3 regions of the Bacillus spongicola genome follow, and region 2 is predicted to be linked to each of the others. Evidence: predicted binding sites of a transcription regulator. Region 2 holds the regulator's gene; each other region holds the start of a gene.
The links. The regulator LexA, encoded in region 2, represses DNA repair genes until DNA is damaged. The targets are predictions, from matches to a motif close to CGAACATATGTTCG.
Positions count from the first base shown of each region.

Region 1: U8D43_RS04765 (Y-family DNA polymerase) is a predicted target of LexA. The motif match lies at 5,018-5,031, and genes of this name have one in related genera.
Region 3: U8D43_RS05615 (YhjD family protein) is a predicted target of LexA. The motif match lies at 4,622-4,635, and genes of this name have one in related genera.

Region 1 is NZ_JAYKTS010000004.1:212,187-219,803, forward strand. Features, by position in the region: gene U8D43_RS04745 (TIGR04053 family radical SAM/SPASM domain-containing protein) at 1-284, shown strand, start outside; gene U8D43_RS04750 (Crp/Fnr family transcriptional regulator) at 543-1,238, shown strand; gene ric (iron-sulfur cluster repair di-iron protein) at 1,510-2,211, shown strand; gene U8D43_RS04760 (YolD-like family protein) at 3,351-3,683, opposite strand; gene U8D43_RS04765 (Y-family DNA polymerase) at 3,699-4,961, opposite strand; gene U8D43_RS21155 (YqzH family protein) at 5,274-5,366, shown strand; gene U8D43_RS04770 (SDR family NAD(P)-dependent oxidoreductase) at 5,617-6,399, opposite strand; gene U8D43_RS04775 (MBL fold metallo-hydrolase) at 6,417-7,382, opposite strand.
Region 2 is NZ_JAYKTS010000020.1:50,068-57,684, reverse strand. Features, by position in the region: gene tkt (transketolase) at 1-840, opposite strand, end outside; gene U8D43_RS13860 (DUF896 domain-containing protein) at 1,050-1,283, opposite strand; gene U8D43_RS13855 (YneB family resolvase-like protein) at 1,365-2,015, opposite strand; gene yneA (cell division suppressor protein YneA) at 2,023-2,358, opposite strand; gene lexA (transcriptional repressor LexA) at 2,512-3,132, shown strand; gene U8D43_RS13840 (hypothetical protein) at 3,522-3,803, shown strand; gene tnpA (IS200/IS605 family transposase) at 4,269-4,700, opposite strand; gene U8D43_RS13830 (L,D-transpeptidase family protein) at 5,307-5,801, shown strand; gene U8D43_RS13825 (vanadium-dependent haloperoxidase) at 5,870-6,760, shown strand; gene U8D43_RS13820 (aromatic amino acid hydroxylase) at 6,846-7,617, opposite strand, start outside.
Region 3 is NZ_JAYKTS010000005.1:164,639-172,255, forward strand. Features, by position in the region: gene U8D43_RS05580 (GNAT family N-acetyltransferase) at 1-472, opposite strand, end outside; gene U8D43_RS05585 (hypothetical protein) at 755-958, opposite strand; gene U8D43_RS05590 (zinc ribbon domain-containing protein YjdM) at 1,523-1,864, opposite strand; gene U8D43_RS05595 (hypothetical protein) at 2,254-2,475, opposite strand; gene U8D43_RS05600 (YiiX/YebB-like N1pC/P60 family cysteine hydrolase) at 2,472-2,834, opposite strand; gene lepB (signal peptidase I) at 3,225-3,782, opposite strand; gene U8D43_RS05610 (TVP38/TMEM64 family protein) at 3,803-4,420, opposite strand; gene U8D43_RS05615 (YhjD family protein) at 4,657-5,049, shown strand; gene U8D43_RS05620 (competence protein ComK) at 5,050-5,628, opposite strand; gene U8D43_RS05625 (IDEAL domain-containing protein) at 5,811-6,050, shown strand; gene U8D43_RS05630 (M48 family metallopeptidase) at 6,557-7,617, opposite strand, start outside.

The DNA.
Region 1 (7,617 bases), on a different contig from region 2:
GAAATGGGTTCGTGTTTATTTCTCATATCGGGGACGTCTACCCTAGCGGGCTTCTCCCTATTAAAGTAGGGAATGTAAGGGAAACCGCACTACCGGAAATTTATCGTCATTCACCGATTCTAAAACAATTGCGAAATCCTGACTCCTACAAAGGGAAATGTGGGAAATGTGAGTTTCGCAACGTCTGTGGGGGATCTAGGTCGAGAGCCTATGCCCTAACAGGAGATTATTTAGAAAGTGAACCGGCGTGTGTGTATGTCCCAAAAGCTCTCCGCAAAATCTAAGTGATTTTGTCCCAAAAATTAGGAAAGATGACCCGAAATCGATCTTTTTAGCATATAGATGTTGCTGTGAAAAGCTCCTTTCGTATACATTGTGACTATTTCATCTAATTTTAGATGGAAGACCTCATTTTGTTGTTGATTTCCATCTAAAATAGACGAAATGATGCCTCGAAACAATGTGATATCAAAGTTAGTATACTAACGAAAAGCCACAAACTTTGTGAAAACAGTCTTACTATAAGAAAGGATGGTATTGTAATGAGATGGAATGATATCCAGGCCCATTTTCAAGCAGTACCTTTGTTTAAAGAACTCTCAACCGAAGAACTAATACCCTTTGTCGATATTTCGATCACAAGAACCTTTAACCCAAAATCACTTGTTTTTATGCAAGAAGATGTACTCGACCGGGTTTTCTTTATTCATTCTGGAAAAGTAAAAATTTACCGAAATGATGCGGCGGGCAAAGAACAGATTGTATCCGTTCTCCAAGCCGGTGAAATGTTTCCACATGCGGGTTTTTTTCGAAAAGGAACGTTTCCAGCAAATGCTGAAATCATTGAAACGGCTCAACTAATCGTCATGCCGATTGTCGATTTTGAAAAAGTATTAATCAAAAACCCGGAACTTTGCATTAAAATCTTTAAAGTTCTCGGAGAAAAAATCGTGGATCTTCAAAATCGCTTAGAAGAAAAAATTCTTCATAATACGTATGAACAAATCATTATGCTTTTGATTCGGTTATCAAAATCGAATGGTACGCTATGCAGTGTAAACCTTTATAAAATCACCACAAACTTTACCAATCGTGAGCTCGCTAATATGATTGGAACAACGAGAGAAACCGTGAGTCGAACCTTAAATACTCTACGAAAAAAGAAACTGATCGAACTTGATAAACAAGGATGCTATATAATCAATCTTGAAAAATTACAAAATGAGCTTCTTTATTAATGGCTCTTTTCGCATACTTTGTTGCTGTAGCATACAAAAAAGGATGGAAACACTCTTTTCTTTCCTCATTTCGAGTTAAAAATGATGTGAAAAGATGACCCGAAACCAAGCGATATCAACGTTTATAGACTGGTCAGAGAAGCAACAACCTTTGTAAAAACAGCGTTATTAATCGTCGATTACTAATTTAACTTATTTTTTGATACAAATCACATTCCTTTTGTGACTAGCTTGTTTTACACTCATAAACTAAAAAATCGGAGGTATATCCATGAAGCAAGTATTAACTGATTCCCAAACAGTGGCAGAAATTGTAACGAAATTCCCTAAAGCTAGCGACCTATTTAAAACCTATCGAATTGATTTTTGTTGTGGTGGAAATCGTCCCTTAATTGAAGCAATTCAAGAGAAAAATCTTTCCGTAGGAGAAGTACTTGGAAAATTAAACGAACTTTATCAGCAAATGTTTGCTTTAAGTGAAGCCACGATTGATTGGGAACATTCTAGCTCACGTGAATTAATCGAGTATATTATTCAAAAACATCATGCCTATCTAAACGAGGAATTACCACTTCTTAGTCCTTATATAACAAAAGTACACAGAGTTCACGGAGCAACACATCCTCACTTAGTCACAATTCACAAGCTTTTTTATGAACTAAAGGCTGAGTTAGAACAACATACCAGCAAAGAAGAAACGATCGACTTTCCTTTAATTTTAGAATTTGAAGAAAACCCTACTGAGCAAAACCGTCAAAAGCTACTAGCTGTTGTACAAGAATTGGAACATGAGCATACTACAGCCGGCACTATTCTAAAACAAATGCGTGAGATTACGAATGACTATACACCACCGGCAGGTGCTTGCGGAACATACCGGCTCGCTTATCAACGTCTCGAAGCGCTGGAATCCGATTTATTTCAGCATATTCATCTTGAGAACAACATTTTATTCCCACGTTCTGTTTCCTAAGACTGAATTTCCCCTTAAATGGTTTCATTTAGATAGTAACAGTCAAAAAATTGTGATTTTAAGGACATAAGTAAAAAGACAAACGAGTCGTCAATTGGCGGCTCGTTTGTCTTCCAGAAGGCTCTTTGTATGAAAACTCAATTGGTAGGAAGCATAACTAAACTAAGCCCTCAATATTCACATTTTTTGGGGCCAGTGATCTTGTACTAATCCTACAATTTTATAGTACTTACGCTGTCTGTTGTCCTGTTAATTCGAAATTATATCCTTTCTTTTTTAGGTATTGAATCATTTTTCATTCATCATGGCATCCATTTTGTATGAAAACTCAATTGGTAGGAAGCATAACTAAACTAAGCCCTCAATATTCACATTTTTTGGGGCCAGTGATCTTGTACTAATCCTACAATTTTATAGTACTTACGCTGTCTGTTGTCCTGTTAATTCGAAATTATATCCTTTCTTTTTTAGGTATTGAATCATTTTTCATTCATCATGGCATCCATTTTAAGCTTCACCTCGCAATTTATTGACAATACATGTGACAGGATACGTAGTAAAAAAATTTTGTATACGTGATAAAAAACACAATAGGCGGTTCTTCTAAACTGTCACAACCAGTTTTTCGTACAGGGTATCCTCTCTTAGAGATAGATCCACCAAAGAGTCTTCGGACTGGTCGTATTGTTAGTAAACAGTATGGTCAGCTAATTAATGGGATAGACGATTATTCTGTGTCTTTAGGCTGGATTTTCATGATAGGCGGTGGCGGCGTGAAGCGAGCGCTGCCATCGAGTTTTTCGTATACATTGTGGCTCTTTCATCTCATTTTTGACTAAACCCTCCATTTCACTGTTGATTTCCATCAAAAACAGGCGAAATGATGCCCGAAACAAAATTATATCCAAAATGATAAACTGATACGATAAAGCAACAAACTTTGCGACACAGCCATTTATCAAAAACTATTTGTAAGTATCAGCATTACAATATGCAAAGTCTCTTTTTGTATAGTTTGTACCTAATAGCTACTAAAAATGGATCGTTTCAGACATTTTTCTGAAAATTATATATGAAATAATACAAAAGATAACGCAAACCCTATTATTTCTATGATTTACAACCTTGATAGTACATTTCTAATCACTCAAACGAAGATCGATGATGCGCTTGAGCGCAACTTCATGCTTAGCCTCGAAACGATCGATCACCTGAAACGTTTCACTGTAGGCATCCCAGGAGTGAAGCGTGCCCACCAGTAATTCATAGCGCTTGTTAGTGTAGTGGGTAATGGTGACACACTTCCCGTATTCCATCGCTTCCGCAGCAACGATGTTTAAATCCTCTAGCTGCTGTTCATCTATTTCTTTTTCCTTTTCGAAGCTATCTTCCTTTGACCAGTCTCGAAGTAGCTTCACGTGCTCTGGTAGCATCATCGAGGTCCATTTCATTCTTCCGCGATCACGAATCATCCTTCTCTCTCCTTTCTAGGCTCTATGTCCGCCCACTAACCGGGCCCGGTGTCTTGCCGTTCCTGCGTTTGTATACGAAACCGCTCGAAGAATTGCTCCAGAGCCATACCGATTTCGTAATCGATCCATCACATAGCCCAGCTCTCGTTTTTTCGTTAAGTCCGGACGAAATAAATCAAGCTGCAGTGATTCGTCGTCGACAATATTCGAAAGCGATATCGAAATTTGCCGGACGGTTTTCTTTTCGTAATGCTCATGAAACAATTCAAGGCATACCCGGTACATTTCCATCGTAATATTCGTCGGATGCTCAATTGAACGAGAGCGATGAAACCCACCACCAAATTCATCTTGACTATAGCCTAAGCCGAAACTAATCGTTCGTCCGGCCTTTTGATGATTCCGTGCTCGGCGTGCTACTTCTTCACACATCTCTAAAATAACATGCTTAATTTCTTCTTCCTTTTTATAATCTCTGAGTAGAATTTGACTTTTTCCAAAGCTAATTTGCCCTTCCATAATTGGGGCCCCAATTTCCGATAAATCCACTCCCCATGCATGATAGTGAAGCTGATTGCCCATTACACCAAATTTAACTTCCAATTTTTTTAGGTCGTAGCGAGCAAGCTGACCAATTGAAAAAACCCCCATCCGGTTTAACGTTCGTTCTACCCTTTTGCCAATTCCCCACATTTCACTCAGCGGCGTCACAGGCCAAAGCTTCGTTTGAACATCCTCATACGTCCATTCGGCAATTCCTGTTTTTTTCGCCTCTAAATCTAAGCATAACTTTGAAAGCAACATATTAGGACCAATCCCTATGGCACACGGTAACTGAAATTCTCTTTCTATATCTGATCTAATTTTCTCGGCAGTCGTATGAGCATCTCCCCATAAAGTCGACACTCCATCAATCGCTAAAAAGCTTTCATCAACTGAGTACGTATGAATAGCTTCTTTCGGAACGTAGCGGTGAAATAGACGGGTAATCTCTGTCGATATTCGGATGTAGGTCGCCATTTTCGGATTCGCCAAAATAATACGGGGATCATTTGGAATCTCAAAAAGACGGGAACCTGTTTTAATCCCGAATTCCTTCTTCAGTTTCGGAGAAGCTGCTAACACGATACTGCCCTGCCGCTCCTGATCTCCAACTACTGCTAAATAACACTCAAGAGGATTTAACCCCCTCATGACGGCCGAACAGCTGGCATAAAAGCTCTTCATATCGATGCATAAAATCTTCCGTTGTGGTAGCCTACTGTAGTCTACTGTCATGTTCTCCCCCTCAAATAGAACATTTGTTCTAATATTATTTATACCCAAAGTTTATACGAATATATGTTCGTTTACAATAAAAATTCATCTGTTATCTAAATAAATTCATATTGGAAGGCTCTTTTCGTATACATTGTGGCTATTTCATCATATTTTTGATTAAATCTTTCATTTCACTGTTGAATTCCATCAAAAATAGACGAATCTAAGCTAAATCATAGATAATAGACTGATACGAAAAGCAACAAACTTTGCGAAAACAGCCTATTGGAAAGAAAGAAAAATAAGTATAATCAATGTGTGGTGAACAAAATGGAGGGGCAGTTTCTCAAGAAAATGGTGGTGCAATGCTTTCAACAATATGGACATAGTGAGGCTTCTCTCCCTATAAACGAAGAGGATTAGGAGGACTTCTTTCACCACATCGAGAAGCAACTTCAAAGCAAATCACAAGATCTTCATGAAATCATTCAAGGTGTGGTGTATGAATATTTGATTAGCTAAATCATTGCTTAAGTAGAAAAGAATAAATTTATTGGTTAAAATCACTAATCAAAAATTTGATCGTATTAAAAAAATTAGAATAGATTGAATTCTATCGGTTTCAAAAAGAAAACGCCACTCTCATTTTCTGACGTTTCAGAAAAAAGTGGCGTTATTTTTGATAAAAGGATTTGCCTCCTAGTTTTTCAACTACACTCGGCATTATTGTATAAACTTTACTGATCACATTCATCCAGTTAGGCAAGTTGATTTCTCTTTTATTCGTAAACATATAATAAACGATTTTTCCCGCTACTACTTCAGGCTTTAGCATCCATTTTTCTACACTTTTAAGATAATTCCCGTTCCGATCAGCAACATCAAAGAAATTCGTTGCAATGGGTCCAGGGTTAACGGCCATTACTTTGACATCGAATGGCTTTAACTCCAGGCGTAAGGCGTTGGTATAACCAAGGACAGCGTGCTTCGTCGCTGCATACGCACTCGATTTAGGGGTCGCTAGTTTTCCGGCTTGTGAAGCTATATTGATAATTTGTCCGCCTCTTCTTTGCTTCATAAGCGGTAACACTTGCTTTGTACATGAAATTAGTCCGAGTACATTCAAATCAAACATTCCTTTGATGTCTTCAAATTGAGCCTCATCAGCATCATCAAAGACCCCATACCCGGCATTGTTTACTAATACATCAATCGCCGGTAATTCCTGTCGAATTAAGCTAAAAATATTTTCAACCTCATTGATATTAGTGACGTCAACGGAATAAATTTGAACCTTTATCTTATATTTCTCATGAAGGTCTTGTTGAATCGCTTGTAGCTTTTCCTTATTTCGAGCGAGCAACACAACGTTTCCACCTTGCTTGGCACATTCATAGGCAATGGAAGCACCTAACCCACCTGAGGCTCCCGTAATCACTATATATTTCCCTTTCACAGCGGGCTGCCTCCTTTTTAAGCTGAATACATCGCTACCCCGTACTCGTTATGTGTAACACTAACTTCTCCAACATCTAGTAAGTAATCCAATTGACCTAATGTTTCCGACATCGTTAAGCCTAGTTCCTTCTTAAATATTTCTGGAAATAATTTTTGGCAAATGTCAAAACAGCTTTTAGGTTCTTCCACCAGCATATCTCTCACCTTCATGGCGCGTACGTGCTGGCGCTCTAAACGTCTGTTTACAAGTTCATGTACAGCGTTAATCTCACTACCATGACCACTAAAGGCAAGCGAAATATCGTACTCTAGCATTTTACGTAGAGAGGCATTGTACTGTACTTGAGGCATTGGTCGTTCTTGCTCCATTTGTTCCGCAGGCTCAATTAAAGGATTAGAGGAAATATGTGCGATAAGATGATCGCCTGCTATTAACACTCCATCTTTTTCACGATAAAAAGACAGATGACTTTGAGCATGTCCTAAAGTTTCAATTACTTTCCATTCTTGCAAGCCCGGGATAGCATCTCCTTCTTGTAATACACCTGTTAATGTGCGCTGACACATCCATTTCAATGGAGCCCGTAAACGGTCTAAAAAAATAAGAAACTGTTGAGGTAAACCGAGTTCCAAAAATAGCTCAGCATAAAAATCATCATGTCTTTTGAAAAAAGCTTCTGTTCGCAAGAGCCAATCCTGATTATACGAGTGACCATAAACAGGAACCTCATGTGAAAAATAGTCAAGCAGTCCCGCGTGATCAGGATGATGATGCGTTAACACAACCTGTTCAATATCTTCCGGACAATAGCCCAAATGGCTAAGTCCAGATTTCATAGCTTCCCATGCTTCATCTGTTTTCGGACCTGCATCTATTAACGTCAACACATCACTTTTGATTACATACGCATTTACATTGCCCACAGCAAATGGCGTTGGAATCACGATTTTCCCTATATTGCCATACCATTTTGAATTCATAACTAATTCCCCTTACTTTACTAAGACCTTTTATCTTTTAGTTTATCGTTTTTTTAGGAGAATGTCATGGATTACCTGTCGACTCTATCTCCAAGACTTTCCTCCTTATGAAGAAGTTCTAGGTAAAAGACGCATTCATATACTGAACTATTCACTAGTCAATCATCCAAAAATCAATTAAGATATACCAGGCGTGTTGATTATCCATTTTCAGGCAAACTAATCCCGTAGAAAA
Region 2 (7,617 bases):
CTCATAAGATTTTTTCGTTAATGTACGTTCATCTCCACCAAGAGGAGCACCATGAACACCAGAAGTACCAGCGCGATTAGGAGACCCAAAACCGATTACTGTTTTAACCTCAATAAGGGTAGGACGGTCTAAGTCAAGACGAGCTTCTTCAATCGCTTTAGAAATTTCATCTAGATCCGTGCCATTTTCAACACGTAAATATTGCCAACCGTATGCCTTAAAACGACCTTCAATACTTTCAGAGAATGAGCGATCTAGATCTCCATCTAATGAAATGTCATTTGAATCATACAGGACGATTAAACGACCAAGCTTTAAGTGAGCTGCTAATGATGAAGCTTCAGCTGACACTCCTTCCATTAGGTCACCATCGCCACAAATCGAATATGTATAATGGTCGACAAGGTTAAATTGATCTTTATTATAAACACCTGCTAGATGACGCTCAGCCATAGCCATCCCAACAGCCATTGCAATTCCTTGCCCAAGTGGTCCTGTTGTTGCTTCCACTCCTACAGTATGACCATATTCTGGGTGTCCAGGTGTTTTGCTTCCCCATTGGCGAAAGTTTTTGATTTCTTCCATTGGCAAGCCATAGCCAGACAAGTGCAGCATACTATATAAAAGCATAGATCCATGTCCCGCAGATAAAACGAAGCGGTCCCGATTAAACCATTCAGGATTTTTTGGATTATGATTCATAAATTCAGTCCATAAAGAATAGGCCATCGGCGCAGCGCCCATTGGCATTCCTGGGTGTCCTGAATTCGCTTTTTCAATTGCATCAATTGAAAGAGTTCTAATTGTATTTACAGCTAATAAATCCATTTGATCAAACATAAAAATTTACATCCTTTCTCGTCATAATTTGACTCATTCTTAATATTAATCGTCTTTTCAAGTTTATACAACAACAATGAATTCATTGTAACAATTTTGATGAATAATTCTTCACATTATTTGCATTAAGTGACCAAATCATCCGCTCGTTTATCAAATATTGCTTTCCCACATAAAAACAAACAAAAAACCAAGAATTGATTCTTGGTTTAATGCATTTTTTTCTTATCTAGTCGATCTTTTACTTTTTGCGGAGTGACGTCATTTCCATTGGGATCGATCACTCTTGTATTCTCTATGGTAGATTTCATTGAATTACGGAAATTTGATAAATATTCCTGCCTTAGATCTTGGCGCTCAATGGTTTCTTCAACTGATAATGTACCAGCTTTCGCTATTTTAGAAAGCTGATTTAATCGAGCGAGTTTATCCGGATTTAACATGATAAGCTCCCCTTTCTTGTTGTTTTAAACGTCTATCATTTGTATTGATATGTTACAAGATAGTGTTCAAAATAACAAGTATCATGCTTCTTCTCGTTTTTTCATAAACTCTTGATATCTTCTATGAACCGTAGCTTTCGATACATTGAAACCAAATCCTCTTAATGTTGCAGCAATTTCAGAGAATGTTAAATCATTTTTACGCAATCGGACAATTTCTTCAATCGGTACTTCTTTTCGTTCTCTTCCTTCAATATTCCCTTTATTCTTTAAATTGTTTTCAGGTTTAAATCCGTTATCAACTGCTCTAATCATGCCACGCTTGATTTTCAGGTTATGAATTTTCCGTTGATGTTCCTCAACCATGCTCACAATTTGAAGAACCATTGAATCTGACTCTGATAATTGAAGCTCTCCTTTATGAGAAATACTATAAAGCTTTATCTCCTCTTTCAATAAACAATGGATCAAAGCAATTTTTGCGTTTCCTCTACCGATTCTCGTTTCATCTTGAATTAAAATGGCTTCGATATTATGAACTTTTATTTCATCTAAAAGTTCAAAAATTCCTTCTCGGTCTAAATCATAGCCGCTTGCTTGATCTTTTATCACAGAATGAATATCGAATCCCCATTGACTGGCTAGTTTCGTTAATTCTTCTTCCTGTCGTTTTAGTGACGTTTCTTGGGTTTCCTTTTTCGTGCTAACGCGACAGTAAATGATGCATTTCATATTGAAATTATTCTCCTTTTAACGCATATTGTGGTGTATTAAGATCCATTTGTTTTATCTCTTCGAACTTAACAGGGATATAAATGGACTCACCAGCGATTAGGTCATAGTTCTTCATCTCATTTTGATCAGAAACCCATCGAATAAAATCACTCTTATTCATCCCATGAAGTTTTTGATATTGATCTGCTATCGTCCATAGCGAGTCGCCTTTTTCAACTGTAATATGTAAATAAGAACTTGTGTCAGTTTCTTCTAACTGGTTTAACATAACCAAACCTGAAATAAATGTCAAAATCATTAATAACACTACAAAATTATTATTTTTTAGGAAAGTAATCATCTTCATCGCTCCTATCGAATGTTTGTTCGTATTAATTACATTATAATAGGAACGAATGTTCGTTGTCAACTAAAACTAGAACTTATGTTTGTATCTAACAAAAAATAATGATATAATAAGTTTAAGAGATTGAAGAGATTTGAGGTGCAGATAATGACAAAACTATCAAAAAGGCAACAAGATATTCTTGAATTTATTAAGCAAGAAGTAAAAGTAAAAGGCTATCCACCTTCTGTAAGAGAAATCGGCGAAGCGGTAGGATTAGCATCTAGTTCTACTGTTCATGGACATTTAGCACGATTAGAAAGCAAAGGTTTGATCCGCAGGGACCCAACTAAACCCCGTGCAATCGAAATTTTAGATTTAGAGGTGGATCAAATCCCACGACAACGTGTTGTCAATGTACCAATGGTAGGTAAAGTTACCGCTGGTATTCCAATTACAGCGATTGAAAACGTTGAAGAGTACTTTCCTTTGCCCGAAAGGTTAGCTCCTGCAGATGAACCGGTCTTCATGCTTGAAATTATGGGAGACAGTATGATCGATGCTGGGATCTTAGACGGTGACTACGTGATTGTTCGTCAACAGCAAACAGCCAACAATGGAGAGATTGTCGTTGCGATGACTGATGAAGATGAAGCAACCTGTAAACGTTTTTTCAAAGAAACAAACTTTATCCGCTTACAACCTGAAAATCCTACGATGCAACCCATCATTCTCCAAAGTGTAAGTATACTAGGAAAAGTGATTGGTGTTTACCGTCAAGTTCATTAAACCTTGCATCTGCAAGGTTTTTTTCTTTTTCACTTGGGCTCTTTTTATACGAAAATGGGTTTTGATGCTGATTTTGGCACAAAAAAGCACCCTCCTAAACTGGCTAACCCATTTTTTTGAAAAGTAGACAGAATTCTTTTTTGTTGCTTTCTTTCTTTTTACCTGCACTTTCATAAAGTTTATAGTGAAAGTGTACACAGTCTTAACAATGCATAATTCCGCTAGAGGCACCGCCGGAAATGGTTGTCAACTTGTCTCTCTTTCAGGTGCTAAGATCATCTTAGTACCTACTTTATCATCGTTGACTGAAAGGATTAAGATTTAACCACTACACCCCCATTTCCATCTATTGCGGTGTCTGAGAAGGACATGGGGGTTTCGTATTCATTGTGGCTATTTCAGCTAATTTTAAATTAAATCCTTCATTTTGTTTTTTTATTCATCAAAATGAGTATCCCTTTTGCTCAGAATTTTGTAAGGATGTCCAAATAGATGTCCAGATTGTTGACGAAAGCAATGCTAGTCTAGTACTTGAAGAAGTTTACTATGAACAAGTTTATTTAATCGCTTTAATAAAAGTTTTTCACTTTATCGAACTTGTAGTGAATCCGTTAGCACAGCTAAAAAACTCTTATCAAGTCACACTTGGAATCGTAATGGAAATCCGATAGCTGCACCATCATTCACAGAAATGGTACATGACTCCAATTGGATTAACTTTGTTCAAAAAAGAAGACAAATTCAATTATTTCTATGATTTACTTCAGGTAGCGATTCGTTATTTTGATAGATACTGCTGACAATGTTACCAAGACTCAAGTAAGATAGGTTTGAGTTACTTGTGAGAAAGGAAAGTATGATCCTTCTGAATATGAATTGAAAGAAGTAAAACTTTGATTGTACATCCTCCCTTTAAGAGACAGATGGATAGTCTATTTCTTTCAACCTATGGACTTAATGCGAATGAAAATCTACGAGAAATAGGACCTTATATAAGCCTTTAATAATTTGTATACTTAAACGACCACCCGCTAAAGCAGGTGGATTTAGACATAAATGTCACCGACTAAAGTCGCAATTCAAGACTCAAGTCTTCTCAAAGTACCTAAGCTGAAGCATACTGAATTTGACTAAACTCACTCCTCAATCTTGAATATATCGTCTTTTCCATCACCAAACTGGTTGGCTATATAGTTTCGAATGATTTCTTCTGTTACCGTTCCAACTGTTGCGCAGAAATATCCTCTCGCCCATAGATGTTGTCCCCAAAATCTCTTCTTTAATTCAGGAAACTCATCCTGGAGGAGTCTTGATGATCGTCCTTTCAAGTACTGCATTATTTTACTTGGTGCTAGGCTTGGAGGACAAGATAGCAATAAGTGGATATGATCTTTCCCCACACTCCCTTGCAAAATCGTGATTCCTCTTGCTTCGCAGCCTTGCCTTATTAATTCTCTTGTTCTTTTGGCAATTGGTCCATGTAGAACTTTATATCTATATTTCGTAACCCATATAACATGATATTTTATATCAAATACCGCATGACTACTTTTTTGATAACCGTCTATACTCTCACCTCTATCGTAAGTATGGACATTTAAAGACAAGGCTAAAAGCGGATACCGTCTAAAGACGGTGGAGTTAGACCACGCATTTGTAAATTAAAAAATTGGAGCGGAAGGCACTCGACTCCTGCGGGATTAGCGGGACAGGTGAGACCCCACAGGCGCGTTCTTCCGCCGAGGAGGCTCACCGCCCGCCCCGCGGAAAGCGAGTGCCTGGAGCGGAAATCTATAACCTAGTTTGAAATTGAAAGTTCAACGATATTGCAAGTCAGTAAGAGAATCTTATATCAACTGAAACAGTGAGTCTTTCTGAGCTAACGGCATACTCATTTTCATCAATAATAGACGAAAAAATGCCCGGTGCAAAGCAATTTAACAGCTGATAGACTGGTTCGAATAGTAGCAATCTTAGCGAAAACAGACTTCTGTAAAAATCATTAGAGGTCCACTGTGTTCACCCAACGAATTGAAAATAATGCAAAAATACCCCCGAAGACAATCTTTGTCGCAAAATAAGATTTAGTGCGAAAGGCAACAATCATCAAAAATCAGCCTTCACTCACCAAAATTCACTTGCATATAGTGAGGTAAATAAAGGAGGCCATAAAAATGTTACATACTGTTAAATCTGGTGAAACGCTTTTTGCCATTTCAGAAGACTACCGAACTCCCCTTCAATCTATTCTTCAAGTCAACCCCGGTATCAACCCTGATCTTATTTATGTCGGTCAACAAATAACTATTCCAGGATATCCCTCTCCTGACACAATCCCCTACCAAATTAACATCAATCTAACTAACCGAACACTCACCCTTACTTATAACAATCAAACCCAAAAGGTCTATCCCGTTGGGGTAGGGAAAATGCTCAGTTCAACCCCGATTGGCAACTATATCATTATTAATAAAGCACCGAACCCAGGGGGTCCGTTTGGGACGATATGGATGAGTTTGTCGAAAAAGCACTACGGAATACACGGAACAAATAACCCTTCCTCCATTGGCAAATTTGTCTCCAAAGGCTGCGTTCGAATGTACAATGCGGACGTTGAAGAGCTCGCAAGCATTATTCCAATCGGTACAGCAGTGAAGATTCGCTCATAAATTTTCTCTAACATCGTCTAAACCTCTTTAACAAATTTGCATAATCTAATAAAAAGGGGGTGAAAATTATGAGCAATAATGATATACCTTTATGGAATGAAGTTCCATATGCTGGCGAAGATTTTTCTCCATCAAACCCAGAAGCTCCTTATACCTCTTCATGGCCAACTTTTTACATCAAACGTGAGGGCTCCAACTTCAGCACAAGAGATGGTGAAGCTATTCACTTTAATATTCTCTCTCCCGATCGCATACACTGGGAAACTGAATTAAAAAAAGTCAAAAGTACTCTCGCTAACTTAACCGAACGGGAAAAAACGATTGCCACTTACTGGTCACGAGGGCCTGCGACAAAACAATGGACACCCATAGCCGATAAATTGATCGACTCTTTTGGAGTTGAAGCCCCACGTGCAGCAAGGATTTTATCTATTCTATATGCTGGACTAAATGATGCATTTGTTGCGACTTGGTACTATAAATTTGAGTGGAATGTCGCTCGACCCAATCAATTAGATCCTACGCTTAAAACTTATATATGTACTCCTAGACACCCTTCCTATCCATCAGGTCATGCTGCTATCGCCGGTGCAGCAGAAGTTATTCTGGGCTATTTTTTTCCTAGCATGAGAAGAAGACTTCATGAATTAGCAGAAGAATGTGCTGCGTCCCGATTGTATGCAGGTGTACATTTCCCTGTAGATAATTCAGAGGGCTTGAAATTGGGCAGAGAAGTTGGTCAAATTGTGATAGAAGAAATTCGGAATAATCGGGATGAATCTCGAGGGATCATCGACATCCCCCTCTCGTCCAGACGCCCCGTTGACTTACTACCACCACCCTATGAACAATCCATTCCTTTTGATTTTGACAATGCCTGTGAGTCACTAACCACGACAAACTCTGCACCTCACTTTCGAAGAGGCTATAGAGGTACAAAACCGAAACTATTTTTTTAGCTATTGTTGCAAAAAAAGGAGAGCAGATATTATATCTGCTCTCCTTTTTCTCAACCTAAGATACTCATTAACGAGGATGATTTACTCATTCAGAATCTATAATCATCAGCCCACGATCAATTAGCTCTTTGTACTCGTCCTTCAAATCACGTATTGCCTCTAATTGGCTAAACAATTCAGCCTGTTTATTAGGTAGTAGATCATTTTTTAAAAGTAATTCTAGTATTTCAATTCGTAGTAACCAATCATCTGCAGATACTTCCGTTAATTCATCGATAAGATCCGGCAATACTTCTTCTAATTCAACAACATACTCCGCATTTTCCCGTAATTGACGTACTCTTGAATACATATTCTCGATTGGACTGGGTTGTAATTCTCTCACTTTAGAATTCAACTCCACTACTTCATCAGCAAAAAAGGCTTCTGAATCCGCTGCACCTGCAAATACTGATATTATTTCAGACCCAACTGCCATATCATACTGACCCCAAGATTCTTGAAATAGTACCTCTTCTTTATAATTAACCGTACAGTTTGTAAAAGAAATTAATTGAATGATTTCTTTATCTCTTACCATATCGACCGGAATTCCTTTTACGATAATTCCACTAGCAAAGTGAAGCTCACAAAATTGATTGAGTACAATACCAGCCCGGGATAGTTCATTGTCCGACCATTGTTCTAACGGTTTGACAAAGTCCCTTAACCCTCCAATTGGTGAACCAAATCCATCTGTATGGGTAGCTACACTGTGACCAAATAGCTCTACATTGTTAGAATTTAAAGAGGTCTTTCCATCTGTCTTCATGTAAATCGCTTCACCCTGAATGTTTTTCGTGATGGAAGAAAGTGTT
Region 3 (7,617 bases), on a different contig from region 2:
ATTGGTATAATGAGATGGCTCGCTGATTATAAGAAAAAACAGTGAGTTGTACTCGGTGCAAATTCAATTCTTGAAATGCGTAAGAGAGCATACATTGAAGCGCTTCAGCTCCATATCCCGCTCCCCAATATTGATCATCTCCTATTGCAATGGAAATCCAAGTGGTGCGATGAGTCCAGAGAATGCCGTCCAACTCTATATAACCTATTATTTCATTCGTTTCATTCAATCGAATGCTAAATCGATAAATTTTATCAGATGTTTCCTCAGTCCACTTTCGTACGTCGCTTTTACTCTTCGGTCGAAATGGAAGAGCGTCTAAATAGCGCATCATTTGTTCATTGTCATACCAGGCTATCATTGCGGGTAAATCTTCTTCCATAAATCCACCTAAATGAATTCGCTTGTTTCTTAAGATATTGTTGTTCATCATTTTCCCACCTCTTACTTCCTCTATTCGACAATTATCCATTTTCTCCTCCATATACCCTGTCCACTTTTGCTTTTATGTACTGATTAATGAAACGCGTGCTCTTCGTTTCACTTTAAAAGGTTGTTCCCGCAAAGATTGATGCTTTTTGTAGTAGTATCTATTCAGTTAAAAGGTTCGGTTTCGGGGAATCTTTTCGTTTATTTTCGAACGAAATCCATTCCAAAATCGCGGATTCCATCACTAATTAAATTAAATAACAACAATGTATCCGAAAAGAGCCTTAAAAAAAGACAACCCTCAAAAGGATTGCCTCTTGCTCATTTATTCTTTTTTTCTGGTCAATTTCTGTTTAACACCTTTAAAAACATTTGAAGCTGAATCGACTGTCTTACCTACTACGTCATTCCCTGTTTTACTAACGTTTTTCACCAAATCTGCCGATGTATCTGAAACCTTGCCAATAATTCCACCTTCACCACTAACGGATTTCACAATATCATTGGCTTTATCTGCCGTATGATTCACAAGATCACTTGCCTGTTTTGAAGTCTTCTTTAGCAGGTTTTCATCTTTCTTTTGTTCTTCGGATGAAATAATGATCTCCTCCTTGTAAGAATTAACTCCCTATCATTCTTATGAGCTCTAATTCACTAATATTCATATCTTTTTTAAAAGGCTCTTTTCGCATACTTTGTTGCTATTGGCACAAAGAAAAAACAGGCAGTAAGGTTTTTTCGACTATTTTCTTACTTTTTATCTAGAAATGGAGAAGTTTTCATAAGGAAAAGAGCACGAAGTCATACAAATCAGGGGATATATTCCTATTCGAAAAGCCACAATCTTTTCGAAAACAGCCATTTAAAAGACTATTTTCGAAACTCCTCTTAATGAGGCCGAAAATAGAGGTGCGGATATTCTTTTCACAAAAATAGCTTGAGAATTCTCTTTCAAGCTATCTTTACATTGATATTAAATGCAGAATTGATAGATCTAATCATTTCCCTAAAATAATCGAAAAAGCCTTTTTAAAAAAATGTGAGTAGTTTCATTCACTATTCTACAGATATCATGTTTAGTAATGATTTTCAGTTAGGCCTTCTTCACAAATTCAGATTTTAGTTTCATCGGTCCAAATCCGTCAATTTTACAATCAATATCGTGGTCTCCTTCAACCAATCGAATGTTTTTTACTTTTGTGCCGATTTTTAATACTGAGGAGCTTCCTTTAACTTTAAGGTCTTTAATCACCGTGACAGAATCTCCATCTGTTAAGACATTCCCATTGGCATCACGTATCGTTTTCTCGCGCTCACTGTCTTCTACCCCGGATGATATCATCCACTCATGTCCACATTCCGGGCAAACAAACTGCGTTCCATCTTCATATGTGTATTCTGAATTACATTTAGGACAATTTGGTAAATTTGCCATACTTTCTTTTCCTCCACTCTTTTTATGTACTTTCAATTTTAATATAGCCTCTTTTCAGGCTCTTCGCTATTTAGTGTTGACAAGACAATTTTCTAGGGTTCAATTGATGCTACCATTTTAGCTTAATGTCAGGATTCTACATATTGATTAAAACAAGCGAAAAACCAAACCGGACAAAGGAATGAATTCAATTGCTCGCTCAGCATTCACCACCTGTTACAAGAATAATTGATTGAGTTCTGAAACCTACATAGTTGTTTGAACTAAATACTAAATAGCCAAGAAGCTCTTTTCATATACATGGTTCCTATTCATCAAAAGAGTCCACTTAAAATGATTTGCGATTCCGTTCTTGCTTGAAAAATCACGATTACTTACTCATTCTACCATCATTTCATTTGATCTATGGCTTCCATTAATGGATCCATGGCTATATGCTCTGGAAAAATAAATCCTCTTTCATCTACATTGAAGGAAATCCCCGTCGCTAGAAAACATTTCTGCACAAATTCAGAACAAATATACTCATCATTATCTTCATGTTCTCCCATTCCCAATCCAATTCGAGCAACAATTCTGGCAATCTCGACCTTGTCATAGGCCCAATTCAAAAGATGGAATCCCGTTTGTAGCATCTTTTTTTGTGGTCGTCGGACATGACTTCCATTTCTTGATGTCTTGCCAGAAAGAGATTTCCATTATAGCGTTCTTTTGTATTTTCATAATTGGTAAGATAATGTTCAATTGGAACGATGCGAACGCCATCATCCTCTACACTTTCCATGAGTAGACACTGTTCTTCCCATATCACTACAATCGCCACATGACTAAACATTGAGCCGGATATTTGTTTGATAAGCTCACTCACCAGATAGTTTCCTGAACAAAATAATAGGTCCCCTGTTCTTAGCTGGGGCCTTAGCTCCTCTATTGAAAGAATCTCACAGTTTAGAAACTTAGCTTTTCCCATTCCTCTCTCCCTCCAATTTTTGAAAATACGACAGTTTTTGACTTATACTTGATTAGGTACTATCCATAGTTTATCATGCTCATCTCGTATAAGTAGTTTTGATTGAATCAACAATTGAATGAATGCAACCCTTTTTGTCAGTTTTATTCTTGATATGATAACCACAAGTTCATCTAATCCGAGGTTTAGGGTTCTTTGAGAAAGCGGTCTTAATGAATTGGATGAAATAGTAAATCCTTACTTCTATAGAAATAACTATCCGAAAAAAACGGATGATCATCCTATTTTTTAATTGAAAATTAAAAAGAACTCGATTTCCTCGAGTCCTTCACTTAATGCTCTTTTATTATTATATGGTGCTCTGTACTATAAAGTTCAATAGGAATCGACCTACTTTAAACTGAATTCCCACTCGTCGATAGGCCAATAACGTAAGCCCACTTCCCCCACGACATTATCCTCATCAACAAAACCAAAATGGCGACTGTCTGTACTCCCCCGTCGATTATCTCCTAGCACAAACAATTTTCCTTCTGGAACAACAGCTTCGCTCGTTTCATCTTCGAGAGAAAAATCGCCAGTTAATTTGTCATACACATACTGCTTTTTAAATTGTTCCAAATATGGCTCTTCTTGAGCTTTTCCGTTTACATATAAAACATCGTTCTGATACATAATCGAATCGCCTGGTAAACCAATGACCCGCTTTACGTAGTCTTCCTCATCGTTCGCATGGAACACCACAATATCAAATCGATCGATATTCCCAACAGAATATCCTATCTTATTTACTATGAGTTTATTACCATCCTTAATAGTCGGCATCATAGACTGGCCTTCTACTGTATAATTGTCAAATAAAAACAAGCGAATAATAACAAAGAGGATTAATCCCATTCCAAGCGCTTTTATCCACTCTTTTCCTTCTCTTTTTAAGTCTTCCTTCAACGACTGTCCCTCCAGCTAAGCTAACTTCTTTGATGTTTTTTTTCCATTTTTTTGTTTAATCTAATTTCAACTCTTTTACCAACGTACCATAAAATAAAGATCAGCCCAACCGCAATTCCTGTTTTTAAAGGCTGCGTAATTAAAGCCCTTAAATCATATCCGATGTAACTTATGATAAAAATCATGACCATTTTCCCCGTTAACACTGCGAGCATATATTGGTATATACTCATGCGAGATAAACCCGCAACAATATTAACAACGGCTGAAGGGGTAAAAGGAAAGCATAGAAGTAGAAATAATGGACCAAATCCGTGTTCTTCAATCCAGCTCATCAGCCTTTGTACTTTATGATGACGTTGCAAGAAGCGAAGTATTTTTTTTTGACCAAAACGTCGTACAATAAAAAAAACAATATATGCTCCTAGACTTGCACCTATCCAAGAAAATAAGAATCCCCACCATAATCCAAAGGCACTCGCATTTGCCATCACAAATATAAACAGTGGCAAGAACGGTAAAAACGCCTCAAGCATCGGCAACAAAATACCAGCAAGGGGTCCAAAGGAACGATAATGTTGTATTAACTGCATGATATTCTCTAATGTAACCCACTCTTTTATTAATTGAATGTCCATATAGAAAGTTTCCCCTTACATGTCAACGCTCAAACCAAATAATTCCGCTTATAATTCGAAGTATATCATAGCATTTATTATTTCCCTATTAAAACCTCTTTACAATCATATGTATGTATGAATGACGAAAATCATTTCTACCTTACAATTGAAAACAGATAACTATTGATTATCGAGCCTTAAATCAGTATAATTGATATACGAACATACGTTCTTTAGGGAGGGAGTTTTTTCACATGACTAGAATTCCTGAAAAGGATCGCAATATTTTTGAACAGGCAATCTATTTACCAATGGTGTTAACTGTATTAAACCAAGATTTAACTCTAATTCAAAACAGTTCATTTAAATTAAAAAATCCTTATTTGGAATGGATCGAACAGACAATGATGGTTATCCAGAAAGATTTAAGTGCAGTAAAAAAAACAATGCGAAGTAAGGAAATGAAGGTAGAACGTATGGAATCAGATGAGGCTTTCACGATGTATCTATTTTTGTATAAGGGCTTTGAAGAACATCACAACTATTTTAATCCACGCCTAAGAAACGGTGTTGAGAGTTTAATGAGATATTATCTATACAGCCGTTTCCAACCAAATAATCCATCAACCTCACACAAAAAAGCGTGATTAAACACGCTCCTTTCCTTTAATGAAATCGATCCAATAGTAGGTTTTCTTCTCTGCAGTTTCTTCATGATGGGAGGGATTGTTGAGGTCCTTTTTCTTCATTTCTTCAATTGCATACATAAAACGACTGGTTAGCATAAGTGTTCTTGTACGCTGTGAAACAAATGAATTAAGCGAAATCGGCAAATGAAAAGACTGGCCATTTTTGAACACAACCTTCGTCACCTTAGGTTCTACTCGTTCATGTCTCTTCACATGTTTTTCACAAATCCAAATGCAGTTAGGATTTGATGGGGAACTCGTTGGAAAAGAAAAAATAGAGGTATGACTATCAACAATGATTGGTGCTTTATAGACGACACCTGTTAAAAACTTTGTTCCGTTTTTTCTACCATCGTATGATGAGCCAAAGTACTCACAGCTTTTCCGAATAATTTCCAACGGTGAACGGGGAGAAAGAAATTCATCATGAAGCTCAAAAACTTTTGTGTATAATTCTTGTCCATATTCAACGGGTAGCAGAATCATCGTCTGAGGGTTCATTTCGTATTCTTCTATAAATCGATCATTTTCAATCATTTATTCGCCTCCCTATATAAGTTCAATCTTAACTATAACATATTTTACCAGATGAGGTGTTTTTTCTATGATTTTTTATTTAATCATTAAAAATTTTTATATTTTCTGAAAATTTAAAAAAATGATTGATATTTCTCCAACTGTTCCATATAATAAAAAAAAGACTTCAGAGGTGATTGTAAATGGAAAACAAAAAATCCTATGCTGAGTTGATGAAAGCTTGTGCAATGACCCGGAAACAGTCCCCTGATTTATCAATGACGGAAATTTACATTGACATGGTACTTCAAGAAATCTTATTTCACCACCAAAGAGAAAAGTTACAGCAGGAAATTGATTTAGCCCTTGATCAACGTAATCATCCCAATTTTCTTCACTATTCCACTCAATTTAAAGAGCTGAAACTACAATACGGTATGTGATCCCTTCCCCCTTGAAAATAGGGGGAGTTTTCTTTTTCTAGAATAACACTACACATACTATCGGTAGAAAGCTGATTTCACAAACATTATTTCCTTTCGCAGCAGTATTTAAAGCATGAAAATAATAGGTGTCGAGGGTTCTCTTCGCTTGGCAGTTTTCGCAAAGTTTGCGGCTCTATGAATAGGAGTGAAACCCTTTACTGGTGTGGCTTCCTTCTCTTTTCTTTACGAGAAATTTTTCATGTTTAAATGAAAAATTGGAAATCCTATGAAAAAATCTAACTGCCTGTTTTTTCTTTGTGTCTGGAGCAACAAAATTTACGAAAACAGCCTTAAAAAGATGTAAAGCGTTTGCCTAATTAACGTAAATAATACAATATGAACCATCTTGAGGTAATACCTTGTCACAAGGCTTGGCTTATGACCTCGAATCGGTCCGTCTAGAACTAGCCACAAATCCATATTAAAATTTAGCCTAGGCATAAAAGAAAACTGACCTAATTAGGTCAGTTTTCTTCATATTTTTCCAACATAATCAGTCGTTCCATCATCGTCGGATGGGTGTAGCGAAACAGCTTAACAAGATAGGGTGGATTTACCTGACTTAATCCTACACGGGAGAGTTCTTGAAAAGAAGAAATGGCTGCTTCTTTATCCTCAGTTAACTCAATCGCATAAGTATCAGCCCGAATTTCCATATACCGTGAACTCAAATTTGTGAGTGGGCTCGCAGCAAAAAGCAAAAAGGAGGACAATATGAAAAATAAGGGCAAGGAGCTTATATGATGAACTTCTTTTACTTTCAACCCTTTACCATGTTTTCTTACCAAATACTCCATCCACCTCGCGATTAACCATAGCCCGATAAACGATAGCAACAAATATCCTCCGATACCAAAAAAAATGTGTTTTTCCACATAGTGAGCCATTTCATGTGCCATGACAAATAAAATTTCTTCTTCAGACAAATTCTCAATCGTAGTATCCCATAAAACAATTCGAGAGTTTGAACCAATACCTGACACATAGGCATTTAGGAGAGTTGTTTTTTCTGACATATCCACTTCATATACATGCTCAGCAGGAATGTTCGCTTTATTGCCCAAAGCTAAAATTTTGGTTTCAAGTTCTTTATCTTTCAATGGATAAAAATCATTATATAGTGGATCAATAATAACAGGTTGAATAAACATTATTAACAAGGTAAACGGAATCGATAACACCCATGCACCCAACCACCATTTTTTGGAGAATTTCTTCATTAACGCGTATATGACAACAACAATTACAAACATCAAAAAATAGTTCACCCAAAAATCAATTACTTCATCTTTCATCCACTGCGAAAAACTTTGAGTAGAGAGATGATACATCTTTGAAAGGGTAAAAGATAAGTATTGCAAGGGATATACTAAAACAAAGGCAACTAAAGATAACCAAAATAAATATACAGCTTTTTGCAAAAATAGATTGTTGGTTGTTTTTTCTGCCCAACTAGCCATTCCTCTTGAAATACCAAAAATCAACACTAAAAAATACAATAACCATTCATAAGGAGTCGATAAAA